3 regions of the Modestobacter sp. L9-4 genome follow, and region 2 is predicted to be linked to each of the others. Evidence: predicted binding sites of a transcription regulator. Region 2 holds the regulator's gene; each other region holds the start of a gene.
The links. The regulator LexA, encoded in region 2, represses DNA repair genes until DNA is damaged. The targets are predictions, from matches to a motif close to TCGAACANNTGTTCGA.
Positions count from the first base shown of each region.

Region 1: the regulator LexA is predicted to act here: its motif matches at 1,199-1,214, upstream of KUM42_RS11230 (alpha-ketoglutarate-dependent dioxygenase AlkB).
Region 3: the regulator LexA is predicted to act here: its motif matches at 1,958-1,973, upstream of dnaB (replicative DNA helicase).

Region 1 is NZ_CP077800.1:2,381,303-2,385,646, forward strand. It holds gene KUM42_RS11225 (ATP-dependent DNA helicase RecQ) at 1-1,122, shown strand, start outside; gene KUM42_RS11230 (alpha-ketoglutarate-dependent dioxygenase AlkB) at 1,236-1,865, shown strand; rRNA gene KUM42_RS11235 (16S ribosomal RNA) at 2,254-3,776, shown strand; rRNA gene KUM42_RS11240 (23S ribosomal RNA) at 4,322-4,344, shown strand, end outside.
Region 2 is NZ_CP077800.1:969,301-973,644, reverse strand. It holds gene KUM42_RS04500 (phosphatase PAP2 family protein) at 1-694, shown strand, start outside; gene KUM42_RS04495 (hypothetical protein) at 666-1,739, shown strand; gene lexA (transcriptional repressor LexA) at 1,823-2,623, opposite strand; gene KUM42_RS04485 (LysM peptidoglycan-binding domain-containing protein) at 2,935-3,555, shown strand; gene nrdR (transcriptional regulator NrdR) at 3,823-4,335, shown strand.
Region 3 is NZ_CP077800.1:2,190,793-2,195,136, reverse strand. It holds gene rpsF (30S ribosomal protein S6) at 1-148, shown strand, start outside; partial or broken gene KUM42_RS10355 (single-stranded DNA-binding protein) at 151-653, shown strand; gene rpsR (30S ribosomal protein S18) at 730-993, shown strand; gene rplI (50S ribosomal protein L9) at 1,005-1,451, shown strand; gene dnaB (replicative DNA helicase) at 2,035-3,405, shown strand; gene KUM42_RS10335 (YkvA family protein) at 3,500-4,048, shown strand; gene KUM42_RS10330 (hypothetical protein) at 4,123-4,344, shown strand, end outside.

The DNA of each region.
Region 1 (4,344 bases), 1.4 Mb from region 2:
GACCACGCCACGGCGGTGCTCACCGCGATGGCCGACGGCAAGGCGTGGTCGGTCGCCCGGCTGGAGACCGTCGCCGACGTCCGCCGCTCCCGGCTCGAGCTGCTGCTCAAGGTGCTCGCCGTCGACGGGGCGGTCGAGCGGGTGCAGGGCGGGTGGCGCTCCACCGGCGTCCCGTGGACCTACGACGCCGACCGGTACGCCCGGGTCACCGCGACCCGGGAGGCCGAGCAGCGCTCGATGCTCGACTACGCCAAGCCGGTCGACACCGCCGAGTGCCGGATGGCCTTCCTGCAGGAGGCCCTCGACGACCCGACCGCGGCCCCCTGTGGGCGCTGCGACGTGTGCGCCGGCCCCTGGTACCCCACCGACGTCCCGGCCGGCGCCTCCGAGGCCGCCTCGGCCCGGCTGGACCGTCCGGGGGTGGAGCTGGCGCCCCGGGCGCAGTGGCCGACAGGTGCCGACCGGCTCGGGGTCGAGGTGAAGGGCAAGATCGCAGCCGGCGAGCAGCTGGCGAACGGCCGCGCCGTCGCCCGGCTCACCGACCTGGGCTGGGGCCAGAAGCTGCGCACCCTGCTCGGCGACGACGGGGTCGGCGGTGTGGCCTCCCTCGCCGAGGACCTCGAGGCGCCCTCGATCGAGGAGGACCCGGACGCCGCGTTCGACGTGGCTCACCGGGTGATGAAGCCGGGCCTGGCCTCCGACGCGCCTCCGGACGAGGAGCTGCTGAGGGCATGTGCCCGGGTGCTGGGCGCCTGGGACTGGGCGCAGCGCCCCGGTGCCGTGGTGGCCGTCCCCTCCCGGCGGCGGCCCGCACTGGTCACCGGCGTGGCCGAGGGGCTGGCTCGGGTCGGGCGGCTGCCCTACCTGGGCACCATGGACCTCGTCTCCGGTGGCCCCACCGGCGGACCGGGCGGCAACAGCGCCTTCCGGCTGGCCGGGGTGTGGCAGCGGATCGTGGTGGGCCCGGAGCTGCGGGCGCGCCTGGCCGAGCTCGGTGACGCCCCGGTGCTGCTGGTCGACGACCTCGCCGACTCCCGCTGGACGATGACGGTCGCCGGCCGCGAGCTCCGCCTGGCCGGCGCCGCCTCGGTGCTGCCGTTCGTCCTCGCGCTGTCCGCCTGAACGGCCCCGTCTCAGGCGCTCTCCCCGAGCTCGCGAGGCGGAGGGGGGACGGGGTCCTCCCACTGTCCACAGGTTTTCGAACACCTGTGCGAAACCGGTAGTAGCCTCCCGGCATGTCGCTCGCGCACCAGCCGTCCATGTGGGACGTGGCCGAGGAGGCCACGCTCACCCCGCTCGCCGGCCGGGTGGTCAGGCACCAGCTGAGCCGTGGGGCCTGGGTCGACCACCTGCCCGGCTGGGTGGAGGGCTCCGACCAGGTCCTCGACGTGCTGCTGGGCGACATCGGCTGGCGTGAGGACCGGCGCCAGATGTACGACCGCGAGGTGACCGTGCCCCGGCTCCTGCGCTGGTACGGCGGAGGCGAGGCCCTGCCGCACCCGGCGCTCACCGATGCCCGGTCCGCGCTGAACGACCACTACGGCCCCGAGCTCGGCGAGCACTTCGTGACGGCCGGCATGTGCCTGTACCGCGACGGCCGGGACAGCGTGGCCTGGCACGGCGACCGGATCGGTCGCAGTCGCACCGAGGACACGATGGTCGCGATCGCCTCGTTCGGTTCGCCCCGTCCGCTGATGCTCCGTCCGGTGGGTGGCGGCGAGAGCCTGCGCTTCACCCTCGGCCATGGCGACCTCGTGGTCATGGGCGGCTCGTGCCAGCGCACGTGGGAGCACTGCATCCCGAAGACGACGAGGGCGGTCGGACCGCGCGTCAGCGTCCAGTACCGCCCACGCGGGGTCGCCTGAGCCGTGAAAGCCCTGCTCACGGGGCGTTCGACGGGGTGGCTGGACCCCCCTCCAGACCCCCCGTGCAGACCCCCTCAGAAGGCGTGTATCGTTCTCCATGCACCAAGCGAGAACGGACCGGGTCGCAGGGCCTGGGAAACCGCCGGACAGAACCCCTGAGGTTCGACTGCTGCGGAACTTGGTGTAAGGTGGAACTACCGCCACGAAGAACGGCCGAGCAATTGGTCGGGGAACGTGCGCGTCCGCTCCTTGAGAACTCAACAGCGTGCCGAAAGTCAGTGCCAAGTAACAAATCCCCCTTGGCCTGGTCATTCGTGATCGGGTCATTGGGTTCCTTTGGTTGATTGAACGAGAGTGCCAACTCTTGGTCTCAGCTGCGATCAAATCATCTACGGAGAGTTTGATCCTGGCTCAGGACGAACGCTGGCGGCGTGCTTAACACATGCAAGTCGAGCGAGGCCCATCTTCGGGTGGTGCCCTAGCGGCGAACGGGTGAGTAACACGTGGGCAACCTGCCCTCAGCTCTGGGATAACTCCAAGAAATTGGTGCTAATACCGGATGTGACCGCTGACCGCATGGTCTGGTGGTGGAAAGATTCATCGGCTGAGGATGGGCCCGCGGCCTATCAGCTTGTTGGTGGGGTAATGGCCCACCAAGGCGACGACGGGTAGCCGGCCTGAGAGGGTGACCGGCCACACTGGGACTGAGACACGGCCCAGACTCCTACGGGAGGCAGCAGTGGGGAATATTGCGCAATGGGCGAAAGCCTGACGCAGCGACGCCGCGTGAGGGATGACGGCCTTCGGGTTGTAAACCTCTTTCAGTAGGGACGAAGCGCAAGTGACGGTACCTACAGAAGAAGCACCGGCCAACTACGTGCCAGCAGCCGCGGTAATACGTAGGGTGCAAGCGTTGTCCGGAATTATTGGGCGTAAAGAGCTCGTAGGCGGTCTGTCACGTCGGCTGTGAAAACCCGAGGCTCAACCTCGGGCCTGCAGTCGATACGGGCAAACTAGAGTACTGCAGGGGAGACTGGAATTCCTGGTGTAGCGGTGAAATGCGCAGATATCAGGAGGAACACCGGTGGCGAAGGCGGGTCTCTGGGCAGTAACTGACGCTGAGGAGCGAAAGCGTGGGGAGCGAACAGGATTAGATACCCTGGTAGTCCACGCCGTAAACGTTGGGCGCTAGATGTGGGGCTCATTCCACGAGTTCCGTGTCGCAGCTAACGCATTAAGCGCCCCGCCTGGGGAGTACGGCCGCAAGGCTAAAACTCAAAGGAATTGACGGGGGCCCGCACAAGCGGCGGAGCATGTTGCTTAATTCGATGCAACGCGAAGAACCTTACCTAGGCTTGACATGCACGGAAATCTCCCAGAGATGGGAGGTCCTTTAAAGGGTCGTGCACAGGTGGTGCATGGTTGTCGTCAGCTCGTGTCGTGAGATGTTGGGTTAAGTCCCGCAACGAGCGCAACCCTCGTTCTATGTTGCCAGCACGTCATGGTGGGGACTCATAGGAGACTGCCGGGGTCAACTCGGAGGAAGGTGGGGATGACGTCAAATCATCATGCCCCTTATGTCTAGGGCTGCAAACATGCTACAATGGCCGGTACAAAGGGCTGCGATACCGCGAGGTGGAGCGAATCCCAAAAAGCCGGTCTCAGTTCGGATTGGGGTCTGCAACTCGACCCCATGAAGTTGGAGTCGCTAGTAATCGCAGATCAGCAACGCTGCGGTGAATACGTTCCCGGGCCTTGTACACACCGCCCGTCACGTCACGAAAGTCGGTAACGCCCGAAGCCGGTGGCCCAACCCCTTGTGGGAGGGAGCCGTCGAAGGCGGGATCGGCGATTGGGACGAAGTCGTAACAAGGTAGCCGTACCGGAAGGTGCGGCTGGATCACCTCCTTTCTAAGGAGCACTGGCCGCCGTCTTAGCGATGGTGGTCCAGAGCCGTGCACCGGCCAGGAGGCTTCCTCAATCATGAGGGGGTCCAGGGTGTTGGTGACGGAGCTCAAGGGTGGAACGCTGACCAGTTCGGCTCGGATGTCCAGTTCGCTGTTAGTACGGCTCGTTGATCCATCACCGGCCCTTCACGGGGTCACAGGGGTGGGGAGGGTCTGGAACGCGAGTGGCTGGGGGTACCGGGTCGTAGGCACGCTGTTGGGTCCTGAGGGAACGGGCCGGCCAGGCCGTGGAGGAGCGCGAGCTGCTTCAAGGGTCTGGTTGGGTGTTCGCTCTGGGAGTCCCATCTGCTCGTCATACCGCTCGGGTAACCCCGGGGTCTGGTGGTGTCATGTGGTGGGTCATCTTCCGTACTTTGAGAACTGCACAGTGGACGCGAGCATCTAGTAAGCAAGTATCTGGATACCCGCACTGATCCATGACCCACAGATGTGGTGGCCGCGAGGTTGTCACGGGGTGGGGTTGTGGGTGGGTGTGGGTTTCTTGTGTGTGGTCAAGTTGTTAAGGGCACACG
Region 2 (4,344 bases):
GCCCGAGGACGCCGCCGCGCCGGTGACCGGCACCGGCCGCCCGCCGTGGTGGCTGCTCGCCGTCGCCGCCGTCGTCCTGGTGGCCGTGACGGTCGACCTGCTGACCGGTGGGGTGCTGGAGGCGCTGGACCTGCGGGTGTCCGGCGTCGTCGACGGCTGGGACCTGCGCCACTCCGCCCTCTACTGGCCGGTGTGGGTGTTCACCCAGGCCGGTGGCCGCGGCACCGTCCTCATCGTGCTGGCCGGGCTCGTCGCCTGGACCGCCGTCCGGCGGCGCACGTACGTACCGGCGCTGCGGATCCTGGCCGCGCTGGTGCTGCTCACCGCCGTCGTCTACGCGTTCAAGTGGGGCACCGGCCGCACCGCCCCGGAGTACCCCGGCTCGTACTTCCACCGCGGGGGCGGCAGCTACCCGTCGGGTCACGTCACCAACGCGGTCCTCATGTGGGGCGTGGCGCGCTGGCAGGCCGTGGAGTTCGGGCTGCCGGCGTGGGTGCAGCGGGCCGCCCGGCTGCTCGCCGTCGCGGGACCCTTCGTCAGCGGCATCGCGATGGTCGCGCTCAACTTCCACTGGGTCAGCGACGTGCTGGCCGGGCTGGCCGTCGGCGTGCTGCTGTTGGGCGTGGTTCATGCGCTCGACACGCTGCCGGTGTCACGCTGGGCCCGTGCTCGAGCGGGCCGACAGCCGTCGTGACCGCGCCCGCCGCCGCACCCGGGTGGCCGGCGCGGCGCTGACCGCACCCCTGGGCCTGCTGGTCGTGCTGCCGGTGTCCCCGGCCGTCGCGGCCGAGGCGTACGGCGCCCCCACCACGCGGTGCGAGATCACCGACCCGCGGCTGCCCGAGCTCTCCGGGCTGGTGGGCGTGGGCGACGGCATGCTGGCGATGAACGACGGTGGCGACCGGGTGGAGGTCTACGCGCTCGACGGCGCGTGCACGGTCGGCGAGGTGCGCACCGCCGACGTCGACCCCTACGACCCCGAGGACCTCGCCGTGGGCGCCGACGGCACGGTCTGGCTGGCCGACACCGGGGACAACGAGCAGAAGCGGGAGACCGTCGCGCTCATCGGGCTGCGCACCGACGGCAGCAGCACGCTGACCCGGCTGACCTACCCCGACGGTGCGCACGACGCCGAGGCCCTCCTGCTGGCCCCGGACGGGACGCCGTACCTGGTGACCAAGGAGGTGCTCGGCGCCAGCTCGGTCTACCGGCCCGACGCCCCCCTGGCCGACGGTGCGACGGTGCCGATGACCCGGGTGCTCGGCATGGGCTTCACCCTCACCGGCACGCCCGGGGGGCCGGTCGGACGGGCGGGCCAGCTGCTGGTCACCGGGGGAGCGGTCTCCGCCGACGGGCAGCGCATCGCCCTGCGCACCTACACCGACGCCTACGTGTGGCCGCTGACCGGTTCGGACGTCACCGGGGCGCTCAGCGGGTCGCCGGTGCGGGTGCCGCTGCCGGACTCCCCGCAGGGCGAGGCGATCGCGTTCGCCGGTGACGAGCGGAGCCTCCTGGTCAGCAGCGAGAGCCTGCCGGCGGCGGTGACCCTGGTGCCGGTCGCCGGCGACCTCGCGCCCGCGCCGCCCGCAGCCGGGGACGACGGTGCTGCCGCCGCGGCGCCAGCCGAGGCCGCCGACCCGTCCCGTCCGGTCGGTCCGGTCACGGCCGGGCTGATCGCCGCCGGCGTGGCGACGGGGCTCATCTGGATCGGCGGCCGGTTCCGCCGTCGCCAGGCCTGACGAAGGCCCCCTCGCCTGCGAGGGGGCCCTGGTGGTGCCGCTGTGGCCCACCGCTGCCCGAGGGGCAGCGGTGGGCCGACTGGTCAGACCCGGCGCAGCACGGTGACGACGCGGCCGAGCACCGTCGCGTCGTCGCCGGGGATGGGCTCGTACGCCGGGTTGTGCGGCATCAGCCAGACGTGGCCGTCGCGGCGCTTGTAGGTCTTCACCGTCGCCTCGCCGTCGATCATCGCGGCGACGATCTCGCCGTTCTCCGCGGTGGGCTGCTGACGGACGACGACCCAGTCGCCGTCGCAGATGGCCGCCTCGACCATCGAGTCACCGGCGACCTTGAGCATGAAGAGCGTGCCCTCGCCGACCAGCTCGCGGGGCAGCGGGAACACGTCCTCCACCGCCTGCTCGGCCAGCACCGGGCCACCGGCGGCGATCCGCCCGACGAGCGGGACGTACGTGGGCCGCGGGTTGCTCGTCTCGTCGGCAGCAGCAGCGGTGGCCTGCGTCTCGGCGGGCGACTCGGCCATGACGGTGGTCTCACCGGGCATCCGCACGTCCAGGGCGCGCGGCCGGTTCGGGTCGCGGCGCAGCCAGCCCTTCCGCTGCAGCACCGAGAGCTGGTGGGCCACCGAGGAGGCCGAGGACAGCCCGACGGCTTCGCCGATCTCGCGGACCGAGGGCGGGTAGCCGCGGCGGTCGATGGAGTCGCGGATGACCTCGAGCACCCGGCGCTGACGCTGGGTCAGGCCGTCGCCGGCCTCCCCGCGGTCGGGGAACTCGCGGACCGCGGCCACCGCCCCGGTCCCGGTGGTGGCGTCGGCGGCCTGGGCCGTCGCGCGGGTGCGTCGCGAGGGGCTCGTGCCGCCTGCCGTGGGGCCGTCGGCCGCCATGTGTCCTCCTCGTCCGGCTGCCGGGGCAGCGGTACCCAGTGGCCCACCCGGCGCCTGGGGCCGGGAGAGCTGTCCGGTCAGCGATCTCGGTGTCACGGTAGCGGGTTACACCGGTGTTGTTCAAACACCTGTTCGAAGATGTCGCGCGTCAGGGGTGGGACTTGTCGGAGGGATGCGGTAGACATCGCACAGACGTTCGATTCGAACAGGCGTTCGAGGCGACCACCTCCCGGTGGCCGGCCTCGGGGGGACCGCCCGCTCGCGCCGGACGCCCGACGACGTCCCACCGCCAGACCTCCAGGAGCACCCCGATGGTCAGCCCGCAGCAGCTCGACGCCCCCGTCCCCGTGTCCGCCGCCTCCGTGTCCTCCGCCCCCGGGGCACCCGTACCGGCGCCCACGCCGCCGTCGCCGTGGCGGCCCGTGGCCGCAGCCCGCCGGGTCGCCGCCCGTGTCCCGGCGGCGACCGGCCGTGGGCCGCAGCCGGCCGCGCCCGCCACCGCCCGGCGCGACGCGGCCCGCCCGGGGGCCCGCCCGGCGCGGCTCGACGGGCTCCCGGCCGGGCGGGCCGTCCGTGGCGGTTGCGCCACCGAGCCCCGCCCCGCGGCGGGACGGGAGCGGTCGGGGGTCCGCCGGCCGCCGCCGCCGCTGCGGCTCACCGCGCGCGGTCAGCGGGTGGTCGCCGGGCTGTCGATCGCGATCGGGCTGTCCCTCGCCGCGGCCACGGTCGTGCACGTCGAGATGAACCGGGAGAGCGGCCTGCAGCTGGCCGGTTCCGACACGTTCGTCGTCCGGTCGGGGGACTCCCTGTGGTCCATCGCCCGCGCCGTCGCGCCCGAGGAGGACCCGCGCGCGGTGATCGACGCGATCGTCGCCCTCAACGGCCTCGACAGCGTCGACCTCCTGCCCGGCGCCGAGCTCCAGCTGCCCTGACCGGCGCTGCGCCCGGCGTGTCCGGGGAAAGTGCCTGGTACGGGCGGGGCGGGTGCGTCTCAGGAAGACGCGCCGGGGCCCAGGGGTTGTACCTGTAGTGGTGCGGGGCTAACCTCACCCCAACATCTTGTGTGACAGAGATGTAGTTCCTCTCCACAGGCGCGTCCCCAGGTCAGCCCCAGGACATCCACCGGATGTCCCCCGGCCGGTCCACAGGGCGCGTCACCACGGTCGCTCCGGCGGCCCGCCGATCGAGGAGGTGCCCCGGTGCGCTGCCCCTTCTGCCACAGCCCCGACAGCCGGGTCGTCGACTCGCGGGAGACCGACGAGGGCGCCAGCACGCGCCGCCGCCGGTCCTGCCCGGTGTGCGGGCGGCGCTTCACCACGGTGGAGGAGCCGGTGCTCGCCGTCGTCAAGCGCAGCGGCGTCAGCGAGCCCTTCGACCGCAACAAGGTCATCGCCGGTGTGCGCCGGGCCTGCCAGGGGCGCCCGGTCGACGAGGGCCAGCTGGCCGTCCTGGCCGCCAAGGTCGAGGACGCCGTGCGGGCCACCGGTTCCGCCGAGGTGCCCAGCAACGAGGTCGGCCTCGCCATCCTCGGCCCGCTCCGCTACCTCGACGAGGTCGCCTACCTCCGGTTCGCCAGCGTCTACCGGTCCTTCTCCTCGGCCGCGGACTTCGAGAAGGAGATCGCCGAGCTCAAGCGGCTCCGGCCCGACGTCGCCGACAACGGCCCGCCCGCCGGCCCCGACGGCGCAGCCGCCGGGGCGCCGACCGGCTGACCCGCCCGA
Region 3 (4,344 bases), 1.2 Mb from region 2:
GGCCTACGAGATCAAGAAGAACGCCGAGGGCATCTACGCCATCGTCGACATCCAGGCCGAGCCTGCCGCTGTCGCCGAGCTGGACCGTCAGCTGAACCTCAACGAGTCCATCCTGCGCACCAAGCTGATGCGGCCCGAGGTCCACTGACCATGGCCGGCGAGACCGTCATCACCGTCATCGGGAACCTGACGGCCGACCCGGAGCTGCGGTTCACCCCGTCCGGCGCCGCCGTCGCCAACTTCACCGTCGCCTCGACCCCCGCACCTTCGACCGTCAGTCGCAGGAGTGGAAGGACGGCGAGGCGCTGTTCCTGAGGTGCAACGTCTGGCGCCAGGCGGCCGAGAACGTCGCCGAGTCCCTCACCCGCGGCTCGCGGGTCATCGTGTCGGGGCGCCTCAAGCAGCGCTCCTTCGACACGAAGGAGGGCGAGAAGCGCACCGTCATCGAGCTCGAGGTCGACGAGATCGGCCCCTCGCTCCGCTACGCCACGGCCAAGGTCACCCGCGCTGCCCGCAGCGAGGGTGGCGGCGGCGGTGGTGGTTTCGGCGGCGGCAACGGTGGCGGTGGCGGCGGCGGTGGCGGCTTCTCCGGCGGCGGTGCGAGCGACCCCTGGTCGACTCCGCCGGCCTCGTCCGACGAACCGCCCTTCTGATGAAGGACCCCGTCGCCCCCCGGTCCACGCTCCGCGCGGACCGGGACCCTGCGACGGGGCCTGACCCACAACATCTCTGAACGACTCTCCCTGGAGAACCCCAAGTGCCGAAGCCTCCCCCCGCAAGATCAAGAAGAAGGTCTGCCAGTTCTGCAAGGACAAGGCGACCTACATCGACTACAAGGACACGACCCTGCTGCGGAAGTTCATCTCCGACCGCGGCAAGATCCGTGCCCGCCGCGTCAGCGGCAACTGCAGCCAGCACCAGCGTGACGTCGCCGTGGCCGTGAAGAACAGCCGCGAGATGGCACTGCTGCCCTACACCTCCACGGCGCGCTGACCATGAGCACCATGAAGCTGATCCTGACCGCCGAGGTGACCGGTCTCGGTTCCTCCGGCGACACCGTCGAGGTCAAGGGCGGCTACGGCCGCAACTACCTCCTGCCGCGTGGGCTGGCCATGATCGCCACCCGCGGGGCCGAGAAGCAGATCGCTGGTCTGCGTCGTGCGCGTGACGCGCGTGACGTGCGCACGCTCGAGGAGGCCCAGGCCGTCGCCGCCCGCCTCTCCGGGCTGACCGTGACCCTGCCCGCCCGCTCCGGTGACGGTGGCCGTCTCTTCGGCCGCATCACCACCGCCGACGTGGCCGCTGCGGTCACCGCCGCTGGTGGCCCCGAGCTGGACCGCCGTCGCATCGAGCTGCCCAGCAGCATCAAGAGCGTCGGCACCCACACCGTCACGGTGCGGGTCCACCCGGAGGTCAGCGTCCCGGTCACCCTGGACGTCGTCGCGGGCTGAGTTCTCCACAGCACCACCGCCCGAGGGGCGTCGGACCCCGGTCCGGCGCCCCTCGTGGCGTTCCCGGGCCGGGTCACCGCGCCCCCGTGTCGACACGGCGTCCGGGGGCGCCGGGTGGACGGCAGGTGGACGCCGGGGCGGTCGCGCACGTCCGCGCAGCGGTCACCGACCCCCGCGCGCGCCCTGGTCGGCGTCGTGCGGTACGCGTGTGACCAGCGGGAACGGCCCGACACGCCGGTGACGGACGACACCCGCCGGATCGGGGAGATTTCTTCCGTCCACAGCCTGCGCACGGACCGAGTGCAGGTGACGGGCGGGTTGACGGGACACGACGGGCCCGCTCCCCCGCCGTCTCCACACGGTGACCACCGCAATCCACCGACTTGTCCACAAGTTGTGCAGAGAGGCGTGCACAGCGGTGGTGGACGTACCGCTGCCGGGTTCCTAGCGTCGTCCCCAGCTCCCACCCGGCCCGAGGACTGTCAGAGCCGGGTGGTAGCTGTGTGTCGAACAGCTGTTCGAGCAGGTTGCGCCGTCGCGGTGGGGTCCAGCCCCCCGGGTGCGGCAGAGAAGGGTGGACCACGTGGCGGTACTCGACGACATCAGCAGGCCGCGGGCCGCGGCTCCGGAGTACGACCGGCAGCCCCCTCAGGACGTCGCTGCCGAGCAGTCGGTGCTCGGCGGCATGCTGATGAGCAAGGACGCCATCGCCGACGTGGTGGAGGTCCTGCACGGCGCCGACTTCTACCGCCCGGCCCACCAGATCGTCTTCGACGTCGTCCTGGACCTCTACGGCCGCGGTGAGCCCGCCGACGCCATCACCGTCGCCGCCGAGCTGAACCGCACCGACCAGCTGTCGAAGATGGGCGGCGCGGTCTACCTGCACACGCTCATCGCCTCCACGCCCACCGCGGCCAACGCCGGCTACTACGCCGCGATCGTCGCCGAGCAGGCCGTGCTGCGCCGGCTGGTCGAAGCCGGCACCCGCGTCGTCCAGCTCGGCTACGGCGCGGCCGGCGGCAAGGGCGACGTCGACGACATCGTCGACCGCGCCCAGCAGGAGATCTACGACGTCACCGAGAAGCGGATGAGCGAGGACTACTCGCGCCTGGCCGACGTCCTGCAGCCCACCATGGACGAGCTGGACGCGATCGCCAGCCGCGGTGGCACCGCCCGCGGCGTCCCCACCGGGATCCGCGACCTCGACGAGCTCACCAACGGCCTGCAGGCCGGCCAGATGGTCGTCATCGCCGCCCGACCCGGTGTCGGCAAGAGCACCCTGGGCCTGGACATCGCCCGGTCGGCGACGGTGAAGCACCACATGCCCGCGGCGATCTTCTCGCTCGAGATGAGCAAGCACGAGATCACCATGCGTCTGCTGTCGGCCGAGGCGAAGGTGCCGCTGCACCACATGCGCGCCGGCACCCTGTCCGACGAGGACTGGTCGAAGCTGGCCCGCCGGATGGGCGAGATCGCCGACGCCCCGCTCTACATCGACGACTCACCGAACATGACGATGATGGAGATCCGGGCCAAGGCGCGCCGCCTCAAGCAGCGCAACGACCTCAAGCTCATCGTCATCGACTACCTCCAGCTGATGACCTCGGGCAAGAAGGTCGAGAGCCGCCAGCAGGAGGTCTCGGAGTTCTCCCGTGCGCTCAAGCTGCTGGCCAAGGAGCTCGAGCTGCCGGTGATCGCGATGAGCCAGCTGAACCGTGGGTCCGAGCAGCGTCAGGACAAGAAGCCGATGCTGTCCGACCTCCGTGAGTCCGGCTCGATCGAGCAGGACGCCGACATGGTGATGATGATCCACCGCGAGGACATGTACGAGAAGGAGTCCCCGCGGGCCGGGGAGGCCGACATCATGCTGGTCAAGCACCGCAACGGCCCCACCGCCAACGTCACCGTTGCCTTCCAGGGCCACTACTCACGCTTCGTCGACATGGCCAACTGACCGGCCCGTCCCCAGCCGGCCCCGCGGTCCCGCGCGCGGGGCGGACGACACCGCCGCAGGCCCCGTCGACCGGGGAGCGGGGAACGGAGCACACATGCCCGGCTGGGCCTGGTCGCTGGTCGGGGTCCTCGCCGGGCTGCTGGTGCTGTGGCTGCTGCTCCTGGCCGTGCTCTGGGCCACCCGCACCGACGACCTGAGCGCACGCGGGCTGCTCCGGTTGCTGCCCGACGTGGTGCGGCTGGTGCGCCGTCTGGCCGCCGACGGCGAGCTGCCGCGGGGCGTGCGGGTGCGGCTGTGGCTGCTGCTGGGCTACCTCGCGCTGCCGATCGACCTGGTGCCCGACGTCATCCCGGTGCTGGGCTACGCCGACGACGCGCTCCTCGTCGCGCTCGTCCTGCGCTCGGTGGTCCGCCGGGCGGGCGCCGAGGCGGTGTCGCGGAACTGGCCGGGCACGCCCGAGGGCTGGCCGCCCTCCGACGGCTGGCCCGGCTCCCCGCCTGACCGGTGCGGGCCGGCCCCAGCGGCCGTGGAGCCCATCCGACCCGCCCGGCGAGCCGACGAGCCCGCCCTGGCGGGGCGTCGCGCCCCACGCCGGGCGTGCACGGGCGCCGTGGTGGCCGTGACCGGGTGCACGAAGGGGTGAACCGCCTCCAGGTGTGGGCGCGGGGTGCCGACACCACCTCGACGCCTCCGTCCGACGAACCAGGGAGCTCCCTCGTGCACGCACTCCTCACCGGCCTGCTGGGCAAGGTCGGCTCCGCCGGCCTCGCCGCGAAGATCGCCGCCGGCGCCACCGCTCTCGTCGTCGTGGGCGGTGGGGCCGCGGCGACGGCCCAGGCCGTCGAGTCGGTCTCCTCCGGCACGGAGGTCTCGGTGGACGCCCCGGCGACCGAGCCGGTCGTCCCCGACCCCGAGCAGGCCGAGCCCGAGGTCACCACG